DNA from 2 places in the Paenibacillus sp. HJGM_3 genome. Region 2 is predicted to be linked to the other one. Evidence: riboswitches for the same ligand, from Rfam matches in the RefSeq annotation. Region 2 holds a riboswitch; the other holds the start of a gene.
What was found. Region 2 has a riboswitch for cobalamin ahead of ACI5FR_RS22740 (ABC transporter substrate-binding protein). Riboswitches for the same ligand answer to the same signal wherever they lie in the genome.

Region 1: another riboswitch for cobalamin. It lies ahead of nrdI (class Ib ribonucleoside-diphosphate reductase assembly flavoprotein NrdI); the one in region 2 lies ahead of ACI5FR_RS22740 (ABC transporter substrate-binding protein).

Annotation. Positions count from the first base shown of each region.
Region 1 is NZ_JBJGED010000021.1:29,364-36,438, forward strand. It holds gene ACI5FR_RS21695 (helix-turn-helix transcriptional regulator) at 1-631, shown strand, start outside; gene nrdF (class 1b ribonucleoside-diphosphate reductase subunit beta) at 628-1,590, opposite strand; gene nrdE (class 1b ribonucleoside-diphosphate reductase subunit alpha) at 1,617-3,701, opposite strand; gene nrdI (class Ib ribonucleoside-diphosphate reductase assembly flavoprotein NrdI) at 3,688-4,053, opposite strand; cobalamin riboswitch at 4,277-4,479, opposite strand; gene ACI5FR_RS21715 (type 2 periplasmic-binding domain-containing protein) at 4,592-6,235, opposite strand; gene ACI5FR_RS21720 (type 2 periplasmic-binding domain-containing protein) at 6,624-7,075, opposite strand, start outside.
Region 2 is NZ_JBJGED010000022.1:134,662-141,736, forward strand. It holds gene ACI5FR_RS22720 (FtsX-like permease family protein) at 1-1,422, shown strand, start outside; gene ACI5FR_RS22725 (hypothetical protein) at 1,475-1,630, opposite strand; gene ACI5FR_RS22730 (hypothetical protein) at 1,672-1,848, opposite strand; gene ACI5FR_RS22735 (DUF6254 family protein) at 2,056-2,160, opposite strand; cobalamin riboswitch at 2,314-2,520, shown strand; gene ACI5FR_RS22740 (ABC transporter substrate-binding protein) at 2,744-3,739, shown strand; gene ACI5FR_RS22745 (FecCD family ABC transporter permease) at 3,742-4,779, shown strand; gene ACI5FR_RS22750 (heme ABC transporter ATP-binding protein) at 4,792-5,568, shown strand; gene cobT (nicotinate-nucleotide--dimethylbenzimidazole phosphoribosyltransferase) at 5,827-6,834, shown strand; partial or broken gene ACI5FR_RS22760 (bifunctional adenosylcobinamide kinase/adenosylcobinamide-phosphate guanylyltransferase) at 6,846-7,075, shown strand, end outside.

The DNA.
Region 1 (7,075 bases), on a different contig from region 2:
CGAGCTCGTCTGCTGCATGTTCGATATCGGCATTCTGACCGACGCGCTTCTCGAGCCGGAACTGAGCAGCCTGCTGCTCCGGATCGGGGACGACCTCCATCCGCATCTGCAGTTGAACGAAGCGTTGTTCGCCTCCGCCAAATCGATGATCGACGAGCTTCACCGCGAGTTCCAAGGCCACGAGCTGGGACGCAACAGCATCATTCGCGCCAAGCTGGTCGAGGTGCTCCTGCTGTTCATCCGCGCGCATGCCGGCATATCCCGCCCGCAAAAGCCCCTTGCGCCGGAGAAGAAGAAGGAGACGTGGAAGCTGATTCAGTACGTGAACACGCATTATATGGAGGACGAATTGACACTAGAGCATCTGGCCGCCATGTTCCAGGTGAGCGTGCCGTATATAAGCCGTTCGTTCAAGGAGCTCGTCGGACAAAGCTTCCTCAGCTACGTGCACGCATTACGCATCCGCCGAGCTTCGAGCTTGCTCGCGTCCACCGAGATGACGGTGTCCGACATCGCCGCCGAGGTCGGATTCGAGTCGTTCCGGACGTTCTCCCGGGTGTTCAAGGAGCTGAAGGGCGTAACCCCGTCGGAATTCCGCCATACGATAAGCGGTTTACAGACGTTCTCCTAGCGGACGGACGGGAACTCGAAATCTTCATCACGGAGCGCTTCGACATGCAGCGTCCGGACGTAGCCGTTGCCCTTCTTCGAGAAGAAGTCATGCTGCTTCGTCCGGGTGCTGATACCGTTGAACACGATCGGGTTGACCGGCTCTTCCGGGAAGTGCGGATCCAGGCCCAGGTTCATAAACGCCTTGTTCGCGTTGTACCGGACGTACGCCAGCACTTCCTCCTTCAGCCCGATGCCTGCGTACAGCTCTTCCGTATAGGCGGCTTCATTGACGTACAGCTCGTCGAACAGCTCCATCAGTTCCCGAATCGCCGCCTCCCGCTCGCCAGGCGTGAGCTGCCGGTAAACCTCCTGAGCCAGCGTCCCTACATACAGCCCGTGGATGCTCTCATCCCGCAGGATCAAGTCGATGATTTCCCCGCTGCTCGTCATTTTCCCTTGCCCCGCCAAGTACAACGGGTAGAAGAACCCGCTGTAGAACAAAAAGCTCTCCAGAAGCACCGATGCCGCCATAGCGACATAGAGCGACTGTGGACCCGTGATGGCCGAGTAAGCCGAGGAGATGCGCTTCGCCTTCAGCTGCAGGCGCGGATGGCTCTCGACCCAGCGGAATAGGTCGTCGATCTTCTCCGCGGTCGCGAGCGTCGTGAAGATGCTGCTGTACGACTTGGCGTGAATCTGCTCCATCATGCCCATAAACGACAGCACCGCCTTGCGCTGCAGGCCGTCTACATGCTCCACGATGCGCGGCATCCCTACGCCGCCTTGCACGGTGTCGAGCAGCGTCAGGCCCCCGAGCACCTTCATATAGACGTCCTGCTCGACGGGGCTCAGCTCGATCCACGCCATTATATCATCGGACAGAGGAATTTCTTCATCCGTCCAGAATTGCATTACATTTTGCTGCCAGAAGGCCAGTGTGAAATCGTCGTCCGGCCGGTTCCAATTGACGGCTTGCATGCGCGCTCCTCCTTTGTCCTGCTGCCTTAAACGGCGCAGCTCGTGCATTCTTCCACCGAGAGATGCTTCGTGCGGGTGTAGTACAACGACTTGAGCCCCTTGTGAGCCGCATAAATGTACATGCGCGCCAAGTCCCGCGTAGAGACGCTGCTGTTGACGTGGAGGATCGTGGAGATGCCCTGGTCGACATGCTGGCTGATCTCGGCGATCAGGTCGATGATCTTGAACTGGTCCATGTTGTAAGCCGATTTGTAATAAAACACATTATTCGGGGCCAAATACGGCATCGGGTAGTACGTCGTAGCATTCGCATATGTACGCGTCTCGATGAGCTCCACCACCGGCATTACGCTCGACGTCGCGTTCTGGATGTAAGAGATGCTCTGGGTCGGCGCGATCGCCAGCCGATAAGCGTGGTACAAGCCGTGACACCGCACCTGCTCCTTCAGCTCCGCCCAATCGGCCGGAGTCGGAATGGCCATACCCTCGAACAGCGACGCCACCTTCTCCGTACGGGGGAGGTAGTCCTGCTCGACATACTTGGCGAAATAGACGCCGGACGCATACTCCGACCGCTCGAAATCCTGGAACGTAACCCCCCGTTCCCGGGCGATCTCCATGCTCTTCTCGAGCGAGTAGTAGTTCATCATCATGAAGAACGTGCGGACGAAATCCTTTGCTTCCTCGCTCTCGTACGCGATGCGGTTTTTGGCCAAAAAGCCGTTCAAATTCATCGCCCCGAGGCCGACCGAATGCAGCTCCTTGTTCGCTTTGCGGACACCGGGCGCGTTCTCGATCTGCGAGAAGTCGCTCACGGTCGTCAGAGCTTCCATCCCGACGTGCACGGATTCGCGGATCGCCCGGCGCTCCATGACGTTCACGATGTTGAGCGAAGCCAGATTGCAGCTGATGTCGCGGCGAATGTGATCCGGCTGGTCGTAGTCGGTGATCGTGGACGTTTCTTGCAGTTGGAAAATTTCGGTGCACAGGTTGGACATCTTCACATCGCCGATCGCCTTCAAGGCGTGAGCGCGGTTCGCATTCGACTTGTTCATCATGTACGGATAGCCGGACTCCAGCTGGATCGAAGCGATCTTCGTCAGCATGTCTCGCGCGCTCATCACCGTTTTCTTCAGCACCGCCGGATTGGCGAGCAGTTCCTCATACATCGAATCGATGTCCAAGTCGTCCAGGTGCTTCCCATAGGCCTGATAGACGGAATAGGAGCCGAACACCGTAAGCGGCTTGTTCTCGGCGGCGAGCCGGTACAGCTTGTCCGGTACGATAAGCCCGATGGACAGCGTCTTGATGCGCGACTTTTCATCGGCGTTAATTTTTTTGCAATCGAGAAACTCCAGCACGTCCCAGCCGAAAATGTTGTAGTACGCCGCTCCGGAGCCTTTGCGCTGCCCCATCTGATCCGCGTAAGAGAATGCGTCCTCGAGCAGCTTCAGAATCGGCATGATGCCTTTCGCCGCGCCCTCCACGCCCTTGATGGGCTCGCCGCGCCCGCGCAGCTTGGACAAGTTCACGGCGACCCCGCCGCCGATCTTCGACAGCTGCATGCACGTGCAGAGCACATAATTGATCGAGTTGAGCGAATCGTCCATCTCCAGCAGGAAGCAGCTTACCATCTCGCCTCTGCGGCTCTTGCCCGCATTCAAGAATGTCGGTGTCGCCGGCTGCAGCCGCTGCTCGATCATGGCGAGCGCGATCCGTTTGGCCAGCTCCGCGTCCCCGTGCCCAAGGAAGAGCGCCACGATGGCTACCCGGTCTTCATAGCGCTCGAGATACTGGCTTTTGTCGTCCGTCTTGAGGGCGTAGTCCTTGTAAAACTTCGAGACCGCCATATACGACTGGAACCGGAAGCCCGCCTCGTCGGTCAGCCGATAGACGGCCTCGACTTGCTCGTATGTATAGCGCTCATACACGTTCGTATAATAGTGATGCCGGATCAAGTAGTCGAGCTTCTCCCGTAAGGATGGGAACTTCATTCGCTTCGTCTCCACTTCCTCCAGGAAGGCGGCGGCCGCCTCGCGGTCTTTCTCCAAATCGTAAAACCCATCTTCGGTCCGCTGCATCAGCTGGTTGTTCAATTCAATGTGCCGCAACGCGGTTCAACCCCTCTCGAAATCGTTCTACATCGGTAGACGTGCCGGACAGCTCGAATTTATGAACGATCGGGACGCCGAACTGCTCGGCGATGGCGTCGGCGCTGCCGGCGAACGATGCGCCCCAATTGCGGTTCCCGCTGGCCGATACCCCCCTCAGATGGGCACGGTTGCGATTCAGGAAGTTCATCACTTGGGCTGGTACATGACCGAACCCGGTCGTATACGTCACCATGACGAACGGCTCCTCAACCTGCTGCGACTCGGAGTCGTGCAATTTAAGCACATCGAGGCCGAGCTTCCTCACGAAACGCTCCACATTCCCCGTTCGGGAGTCATAGACGATTAACATGGCGAGCTTCACTCCCTCTAGCAATCTAGTATTTCATGCGTGCCCGATGGGCGATATCGACATCAAAAAGGCGCATCCGGCCTCCCCCGAGAGAAAGCCAGACACGCCCCGCATCTGCACGATGAAGCCGTCCGAACCCGCCGCTGTCCAACCGGCAGCAGCCCGAACCCAAATTCGTCCTTGCAAGCTTGTCCGACACATCCCCTATCTCCCGTAGGTACCGTTGTGTCTTCATGCGTGGGCAGGTCTCCTGGCTCCAGATTCATCGCAACCTTCCGCCTTCCCAGCCTTATGGCCAGTGGCATATCGAAGGAGCTTCTCTGTTACAGTGGCGGGACCGCATCGGATTCGCTGTTGCTCTACCGAATTTCCCTATTAAGCCTTGGCAGCCGATCGCTGCCAGGCACCCATACATGTCCATATGTAGTTGTCGAACTTCAGATTATATCAAGATATTGATTCTGTCAACCGCCAAGAAGAAAATAAAAAGATAAAAAAACTCCCGGGTAATTAAACCCGGAAGCCGGTAACTCAACGATCAATCGGTTTTGAACGTGACCTTTTTGCCAAGCGCTGTAGAAATTTGCTCCGCGTATGCGTCGAAGATCGCTTTCGCTTTATACGTATCGAGCAGTTCTTGCAAGTATTTCGGCCAGTTGCTGGAGTCTTTCTCCTCGAACAATACTTTCACTTGCTTAGCACGCATTTGGGTGCGGTAAGAGCCGATATCAAGCCCTACAGGAGGAACTACGTTCGTTCCGAGCAAGTAGTATTTGTTCTTCTTCATGGTGGCGAGAATTTCGCGGTCATGATCGGTTTCGCGCGGGTCGATGATTTGGATGCCGATTTGGTTGGATGGATCCTTCACGTTGTAGCTGAATACACTGCTCCAAATTTCCGTAAAGTTACCGTTGTCGCCGATGTCCTTCTTGATCGCATCCGGAATCAGAGTAACCTTGTTGCCTTCTTTCTTGTAATGCACGTTTTCTTTCCCGAAGTTGGTGAGCAGGTACCCTTCCGGCGTTGCAAGGTAATCGAGAATCTCGATGGTGCGCTCAATTTTTTTAGGATCCGCTTTTGCGTTGAACAGGAACGGTACGCCTGGCAGCGGCTCGTAGCTGACCGGCACGTCGCCCGCGATATGGAACGCCGCGAATTCGGCTTTTTGGTTGCCGGTTACTTCGCGCGTCTTTTTCTGAACGCTGTTGTTCGTATTGTCGAAGGCAATGTCGCGGACCGCCGAGTAGAAAATGCCGGCCTTGCCTTGTTGAATCTTCGTTAACTGCTCCCCGGATTTGTTCAGGAACCAGTCGGGATCGACCACCTTCATATCGAGCAGCTTGCGGATATCGTCCAGTACCTTGGCGGTGCGGACGTTCGTGCCGCTATCGATGAAATTGTTGTCTTTATCCACATAGAAGCTCGCAGGGACCAAGCCGTTCTTCACCCATTCCGGGAAGTCCCCGGTGATGGACGTTCCGGCGCCGGCAGTAGTGAACCCATACGTATCGTTCTTGCCGTTGCCGTCAGGATCGTTGAACGTAAACGCCTTCATGACCGCGACCATTTCGTCGTAGTTTGTCGGCACTTTCAGCTTGAGGCTAGGATCTTTCGCATTCAGCGCATCGATCCAGTCTTTCCGAACATAATAAGAGAAGTAGGCGTTTTTCTCGAAAGGTACAGGAGCGCGCATGAACTTGCCGCCGACTTGGTAACGCTTCATCTCCGTGTCGGTAACCCACTTGAAGTAGTTCGGCATCTTGGCCGGCGTCACATAATTCGTCATATCCATGAGAGCGCCGTCTGTGACGTACTTGGTCGTAGCGGTGCCCTCAGCCTGGAACATGTCAGGCGCGCTGCCCGAAGCAAGCAGCGTATTCAGCTTCTGCGTAAATTCCGGACCCATAGCCATATAGTCCAGCTTAATTTCTACGTTGAACTTTTCTTCTAGCGTCTTCTTGATAAAATCTTTATCCCCGGATGGAAGGCTGGAGTTGTTCGTCGGCGTACCGACCATCCAGCTGAGGGTCAGCTTTTCTTTGGTCGGGGCCGCAGATTTGGCCGGGCTGGAAGAGTTGCCTGGAGTAGGCGTCGCGGAGCCTGTATCCGATTTGCCGCAAGCGCTAAGAATGAGTGCCGATGCCATCGTTAATACTACGACTTGATTGAACCGCTTTTTCAACAAGATGACCTCCCTGGGATTCAAAATGTTTGATTTTTGTTTGTCTGTTCATACTGTGCACCTTTACTAGAAACCGCTTACAATCAATACCTATTATGTTGGAATATAAGCGACACCTCCAGCCGTAATTTATGGAAATACCACTGTATAACAATTTAGCGGATCTGTATTTTACATGTATAGAATTTATAAAAGTATATCCTGTACCTATCCTGTATGTAACTATAATATAGCATAAAGGTTTGTCTAGGCAACTACCTTTTTTACTATCTAAATCCTCCCTTCTCCGATATTAAGAGCAAGGGAGAATCTATAGTTATGGATTGGGTGATTCTTGTAATTAAAAAGCCCCCGGGTGTTAAAACCCGGGAGCCGTATTCGTGGAATATCAATCTGTTTTGAACGTAACCTTTTTGCCAAGAGCTGTGGAGATTTGCTCCGCGTATGCGTCGAAGATCGCTTTCGCTTTATACGTATCGAGCAATTCTTGCAGATATTTCGGCCAGTTGCTGGAATCTTTCTCTTCGAACAGCACTTTGACTTGCTTAGCCCGCATCTGAGTCCGGTATGAGCCGATATCCAGGCCTACAGGAGGTACGACGTTCGTACCGAGCAAGTAGTATTTGTTTTTCTTCATGGAAGCAAGGATAGCGCGGTCATGGTCCGTTTCGCGAGGATCTACGATTTGCAATCCGATCGTGTTGGAAGGATCCTTGACATTATAGCTGAATACGCCGCCCCATATTTCGGTGAAGTTGCCGTTGTCGCTGATGTCCTTCTTAATCGCGTCCGGGATAAGCGTGATTTTATTGCCTTCCTTCTTGTAGTGCACGTTCTCCT
Region 2 (7,075 bases):
TATAGGTTCAAGCTGATTCAGCTGTTCCAGGCGGACAAGGAGGGGGAGCAGGAGCCCAAAGCCAAATTCGTCACGGCCGTCCTAGCCGTGCTGTTCATCGGGTTTGCCTACTGGATCTCAGGTCGGGATATTCAGTCCAATGCCGAATTTACAACGAATATTGTCCTTTTGCTAGCGACCCTAATCGTGGGCACGTTCCTGCTGTTCCGATCTCTTACGATCTACGTGCTGAAGCGGGCGCGCGGCCACAAGCCGCTGTACTACAAGGGCATGAACCTTGTCAGCATCTCTCAGTTGCTGTACAGGATGAACGGCAACGCCCGGACACTCGCCATGGTGACCTTGCTCAGCACGCTCACGATGCTGCTTAGCGGCGCCAGCTTCAGCGAGTTCTACAGCAACAAGATTACCCAGGAGCGGAAGGCTCCGTTCAGCTACATGCATTTATCCCAGGGTGAAGCCTTCGATGCACAGGTCGAACGGATCATTCGCAGCGATACATCCCATCCGGTGGTGGCCCAAGTGGACGTTCCGGTCGTGAAGACAAAAGGTGCGTTCTCGGACCCGACTATGCTGCCGAGCCGCTATTACGAGGTCGACGAACGTCCGCTCAACTTCCTCTCAGTGAGCACCTACAATCGCTTGCAGCAAGCTCTTGGTAAAAGCAGGATGCTCGCACCGCCTGCCGAGTGGGAACTAATCGCCATCCGGCCTATGTACACCGGCTTCACAAACCGCGACTTTCAGGGCAAGACGCTGCAGCCAGAGTTGCCGGGAGGCAGTCTGACCCTAACGTTCGGGGATTTGACGGAGGACCGGGTTATCAACTGGAAGTTCCCGGACTTTTACTTCGTGGTGAACGATGCACGGTTCGCCGAGATGGCGAAGCAGGTGCCGCCTGTGGTATACCGGGCCTATGAGGTCCAGGACGAGTCTCAGGCCGAAGCGACCGGCGAGCAATTGATGCGCATGCCGGAGGCGGACAAGGCGCAGCTGTCCTCCTACGCCACATTCTACAAGGCAGGGCTTGAGAGCGCCGGTCTCGACATGTTCATCTTCGCTTTCCTCGGCCTCGTCTTTCTGGCCGCGACGGGCAGCGTCATCTACTTCAAGCAGCTGACCGATGCGCATGCCGAGAAGGACCGGTACGCCATCCTGCGCAAGATCGGCGTGAGCCGCCGGGCGATACACGGTTCGATCGCTAAGCAGACGCTGTTCGTGTTCGCGCTGCCGCTCCTCGTCGGCCTGACACACAGCATCGTGCTGATGTCTCGGCTCACGACCGTGCTCAGCGGGCTGATCGATGTGAACCTGACGGTACCAATCGTCACATCGCTCTCGCTGTATGCGCTCATCTATGCCGTCTACTATGGCTTGACCGTTCACTCGTTCAATCGGATCGTGAACGGGCGGGCTGCCTAAACGAAGTAAAGCCCGTCCGGAGGGTGAAGTCCCGGACGGGCTTGGGCCGTTATTATTGCGGACGGATGCGGACGACGCCAATGTCGACAGCGTTGATGGCGAATGCATTGCCCCCTTGGTTGATGGAGGCGCTGGCGGACTGCTTCGTCTTGATTTTCGTATTGCCTTTCCCCCATTTTTGCACATTGTTTTTTTTAGAGCGCGGCATAGTGGTCACCCCCTTTCAAGCGCGATGGAGAGAGGGGATTGCTAGCGACGACGACGGCGATTACGCAGCACTTCTTTGAGAATTTTAACGTTCAAGGCGTTACTCGCTAAGGCATTCCCGCTCTCCGTTTTGGCCGTAGCCGATTGCTGAATTTTGATGACGAGGAACTTGTTCTTGCCGATCCGGAAGCGAAATGTCTTAAAATGAGTCCGGTTCATCGTTCACCCTCCTTGTCCGTCGACTTCCCTAGTATTCTATGAAAGCGGAGGATTAGTAGACACGGCGAGTCGGCTATGCAGGCAACCCAAAATACCCCGTACTTTGCGGCGACCCTGTGATTATTAAATTCTGATTTGATAAAAAAGCCGGGGAGCCGTAAGCTCCGCCGGCCGTAAAGCAATCATGCCTCATGAGCGGCTAGGCGTCTACTCTTCGGAGAGCTCCTTCAGGGATTTCACTTTCCCGTGGGGATGTTGAGTTTGCTTGCGCATCTTCACCAAATTCTCTCGGCGTGCTTTGGACGTCGTCACTGGGACATTCCCCTTTCGCTATGAAGTGGTTGCTCGTTTGTAGGATGTCACGTCCTGGCTTATTTTAGTCGCCGCCGGCGGACTCTATCTCCACACTTGCCAGATTCAGGGGCATGCACTATAATTCATAGCGTGGAAGCTTAGTCAAACGAATACTTGGAATACCTGCCAGGTGCCGCGCATGTCCGGATGCATATTCAACCGGAGATCGGGGTTAAAAGGGAAGTCGGTGAGAATCCGACACGGTCCCGCCACTGTAAGCTAGGGATGTTCCTCACAAGGCCACTGTCCGTCCGGATGGGAAGGCGAGGAAGATCGGAACCTACAAGTCAGGAGACCTGCCTGGATAGGGAAAAGCACATGGAATCCTTCGAGGAAAAGGACCGGCTGAATCAGGAGCAGGAATGCTAGTGTTGCATTTGCGCCTCACGGCGCGAGGCAAGACGTCTCCCTTGATTTGCTGAACCTCTGTCCGACCGGATAGAGGTTTTTGTATTTTGTATTTCCTATCATGCTTTTTTGTCCATGGCGATTCGGTAGACCAAGCTCTCAACTATAAAGGCAAGAATGGGGAGCGAGAAGGATGAAGAAAACACGGTATCTGGTATTGGCGGCGGCGCTGCTGATGGGTCTGGCTGCAGGCTGCGGGGACAAGGGAGGGGCGCCGACCGGTGTGCAGGACCCGGCAAAGGCTGCCGCAACGCCGAACGCCTCGGCGACTGCGACGCCGACGGCTACGGCAAGTGCTAACAGTAAGAAGACGGTATATCCGCTGACTGTCAAGGACGCTTCGGGCAAAGAAGTGACGTTCGCCAAAGCCCCGGAGCGGATCGTCTCGCTCTCGCCGAGCGAGACCGAAGTGCTGTTCGCCCTGGGCCTGGGCAGCAAAATCGTAGGCGTCACCGACTACGACGACTACCCGGCGGAAGCAAAGACAAAGCCGAAGATGGGCAACCTGCAGGGCAATTCCGAAGCGATTCTAGCGGCCAATCCCGACATCGTGTTTGCCGGCCTGTCGCTCAACAAAAAATCGGTCGAGAAGCTGACCGAGCTCAAGATGAACTTGTTCTCGGTAGAGCCGAAGACGGTGGATCAGGCGATCGAGCGCATTGCGCTGTACGGCCGCATTACCGATACGCAGGAGCAAGCGGACAAAGTGATTGCCCAGATGAAGGCCGAGAAGCAAAAGGTCGTCGATGCGGTCAAAGGGCTGAAGGACGACCAAAAGAAGAAGGTGTACATCGAGTTCTCCCCGGGCTGGACGGTCGGCAAAGGGGAGTTCATGGACGATCTCATCACGATCGCGGGCGGGGTGAACGTAGCCTCCGACTTGACCGGCTGGAAGCAGATCAGCGAGGAGAAAATCATCCAGTCGAACCCGGACGTCATTCTGTTCGCGAAGGGCGTGCCCGATCTGGAGAAGACGATCCGCGGCCGCAGCGGCTGGGACAAAATCAGCGCAATTGCGAACAACCGGGTGGCCGGGTTGGACGACAACCTGCTGTCGCGTCCGGGTCCGCGCATCACGCAAGGCCTCTATGAAATCGCCAAGGCCATTTATCCCGATCTGGTGAAATAAACATGAAGAAAAAGCTGTTGGGTTGGGGAGGAGCAGGCATGCTTCTCCTTGTTCTCTCTCTGGTGATCAGCTTGTCGATGGGCTCGGCACGGCTGCCGATCAGCGACGTATGGCTCATTCTGCTGCATCATATACCGGTACTAGGAGACTGGGTGCATCCGACTTGGCCGGACTCTTCCGAGCAAATCGTGCTGAAGGTCCGTTTCCCTCGCATTATGCTCGGCATTCTGGTGGGCGCGGCGCTGTCCCTGGCCGGGGCGGGCTATCAGGGTGTGCTTCGCAACCCGCTGGCCGATCCGTATACGCTGGGCGTCGCTTCGGGAGCATCCGTGGGGGCGGCATTCCTGATTTTATTCGGCCTGCAGTTTGCGCTCTTCGGGCAATGGACGGTGCCGATGGTGGCGTTCGTGACCGGCTTGGTCAGCCTGTGGATCGTGTTCCGGCTGGCCAATTTCAACGGCAAATTCCAGCTGGAGACGATTATTTTATCCGGCGTCGTCGTGTCCGCCTTCCTCGGGGCGATCGTGTCGTTCATGGTGTCGATGTCGAACCGGGTGGTGAACGAGATCCTGTTCTGGCTGATGGGCAGCTTGGCGCTGAGAGGCTGGAAGTTTACGGGGGTCGTACTGCCGTACTTGATCTTAGGATTCATCGTCCTGGTTATGTATTCCCGGTCGCTGAACTTGTTCGCCTTGGGCGAAAGGCAGGCGGCGCATCTGGGGGTGCCGGTGGAGCGGACGAAGAAGATCATTCTGATCTTCTCCACGCTGCTGACGGCGGCCGCCGTCTCGGTGTCCGGGGTGATCGGGTTCGTCGGGCTCATCACGCCGCATCTCGTCCGGCTCCTCGTCGGTCCGGATTATCGGCTCATTATTCCGCTGTCCATGATCGCGGGCGGCATCTATGTGCTGTGGGCGGATACGATCGCGCGGATGGCGCTTAGTCCTACGGAAATCCCGCTCGGAGTGGTCACGGCGTTCCTGGGCGCGCCGTTCTTCGCCTATTTGCTGAGCAAGCACAAGAAAACGCTGAGAGGCTGAGGAGGGAGCGTCATGATCACCGTACAACGGGCAACCAAATCGTTCGACCGGCAGCTTATTCTGAGGGATGTCGGGTTCACGGTCGGCCGAGGCGAGCTGTTCGGCATCATCGGGCCGAACGGGAGCGGGAAGTCGACGCTGCTGAAGCTGCTGTCGGGCCTGGAAGCGGCCGATTCCGGCACCGTGGAGCTCGACGGGCGCGCGGTTCATGCGTATTCGCGCAAGGAGCTGGCGCGTTGGGTCGCCGTGCTGCAGCAGGACGCGCTGCCGCCGATCGGCTTCACCGTACGCGACGTGGTCGAGATGGGCCGCTTCCCGTTCCAGAACTGGCTCGGCGAGGAGCGGGAGGATACCGCGTCGCTGGTCGATGCGATTATGGCGAAGCTGAGCCTAGACGCTCTAGCGGAGCGGACGCTGGAGCATCTGAGCGGCGGCGAGCGGCAGCGCGTGGCGCTGGCCAAGGTGATGGCGCAGCAGCCGAAGCTGCTCCTGCTCGACGAGCCGACGACGTACCTCGACATCGGCTACCAGCTGCAGATGATGGACGCTGTCCGCCGTTGGCAGCGGGAAGCCGACCTCACGGTCGTGGCGGTGCTGCACGACTTGAACCTGGCGGCGCAATATTGCGACCGGCTGCTCGTGCTGCACGGCGGCGCCGTCGCGCAGGTCGGCACGCCGGTCGAGGTGATGCGCCGCGAGCTGATCGCCGACGTCTACGGGACGGAGCCGATCATCCTGGCGCATCCGGTGAGCGGGGCGCCGCAGATTATGCTGCAGCCCTCGGGGTAGGTGCGAGGTCTCTTCAATGGGACGAAATAGATGGAAAAATATCCTTTATGGATAAGGAACATCGGGTTTCGCATGCCATAGAGGAAAAATGTTCAGTTATTGCTTCTATTTTTTGTGGAAATGGATTCCTCAGAGCTATTAGGATCGGGGGTTACAGAGATGGATCAAGGGGAACGAACGAGTGAGGCTCGATCGCGAGGAGAGAAGGAGCGGCTGGTGGCGGAGGCGATCGGGCGCATCGGACCGATCGATGCCGCGATGGTGCAAGCCGCCGGCGAGCGGCTCGATCAGCTGACGAAGCCGCCGGGCAGCCTTGGGCGGCTCGAGGAGATCGCGCGGCAGGTGGCCGGTATCACCGGCACGCTATCGCCCGACTTGTCGCGCAAGGCGGTCATTGTCATGGCCGGCGACCACGGGGTGTGCGTAGAGGGGGTGAGCGCCTTCCCGCCCGAGGTGACGCCGCAGATGGTGCTGAACTTCCTGCACGGCGGCGCGGCGGTCAACGTGCTGGCCCGTCATGCGGGCGCCGATGTGGTGTGCGTCGATGTCGGCGTGAACGCCGACATCGAGCACCCGCAGCTCGTGCGCCGCAAGGTGCGGTACGGCACGGCGAATATCGCCGCCGGCCCGGCGATGAGCCGCGAGGAAGCCGCCGAGGCGATCGTCGCGGGGCTCGAGACGGTGCGCGACCTCGCGGAGCGCGGCTACCGGCTGTTCGCGACCGGCGAGATGGGCATCGGCAACACGACGCCGAGCTCGGCGCTGCTCGCGGCGCTGACCGGTGCGGACGCGGAAGCGATCGTCGGGCGCGGCACCGGCATCGACGAGGCGAAGCGGCTGCACAAGGCCGCCGTCGTGCGCCGCGCCCTCGAGGCGAACCGCGACCGGCTCGGCGGCGGCGGTGACGCGCTCGGCGCGCTGGCCGCGGTCGGCGGCCTAGAGATCGCCGGCCTTGTCGGCGTCATCCTCGGCGCCGCCGCGCACCGCTGCCCCGTCGTCATCGACGGGTTCATCTCATCGGCGGCCGCGCTCGTGGCGAGCCGCCTGGCGCCTGCGTCGGCGGCGTACATGCTGCCGTCGCATTTGTCGCAGGAGCAGGGCCACCGACAGCTCCTCGCGAGCATCGGGCTGAAGCCGATGCTGGAGATGGAGATGCGCCTCGGCGAAGGGACGGGCGCGGCGCTCGGCTTCCCGATCGTCGAGGTGGCGATGAAGATCATGAACGAGATGGCGACGTTCGAGAGCGCCGGCATCTCGAAGGGATAGGAGCGGACCCGATGAACCACATCCTCGTGACCGGCGGCGCGCGAAGCGGCAAAAGCGCGTTCGCGGAGCGGCTCGCTGTGCGGCTCGGCGCGCACGGCACGTACATCGCGACGGCGCAGGCGCTCGACGCGGAGATGGAGGCGCGCGTCGCCCAGCACCGCGCGCAGCGGGAGAGCGCCGCGCCCGGCTTCTGGGCGACGGCGGAGGAACCGCTCGCGCTCGCGGAGCGGCTCGCGGCACT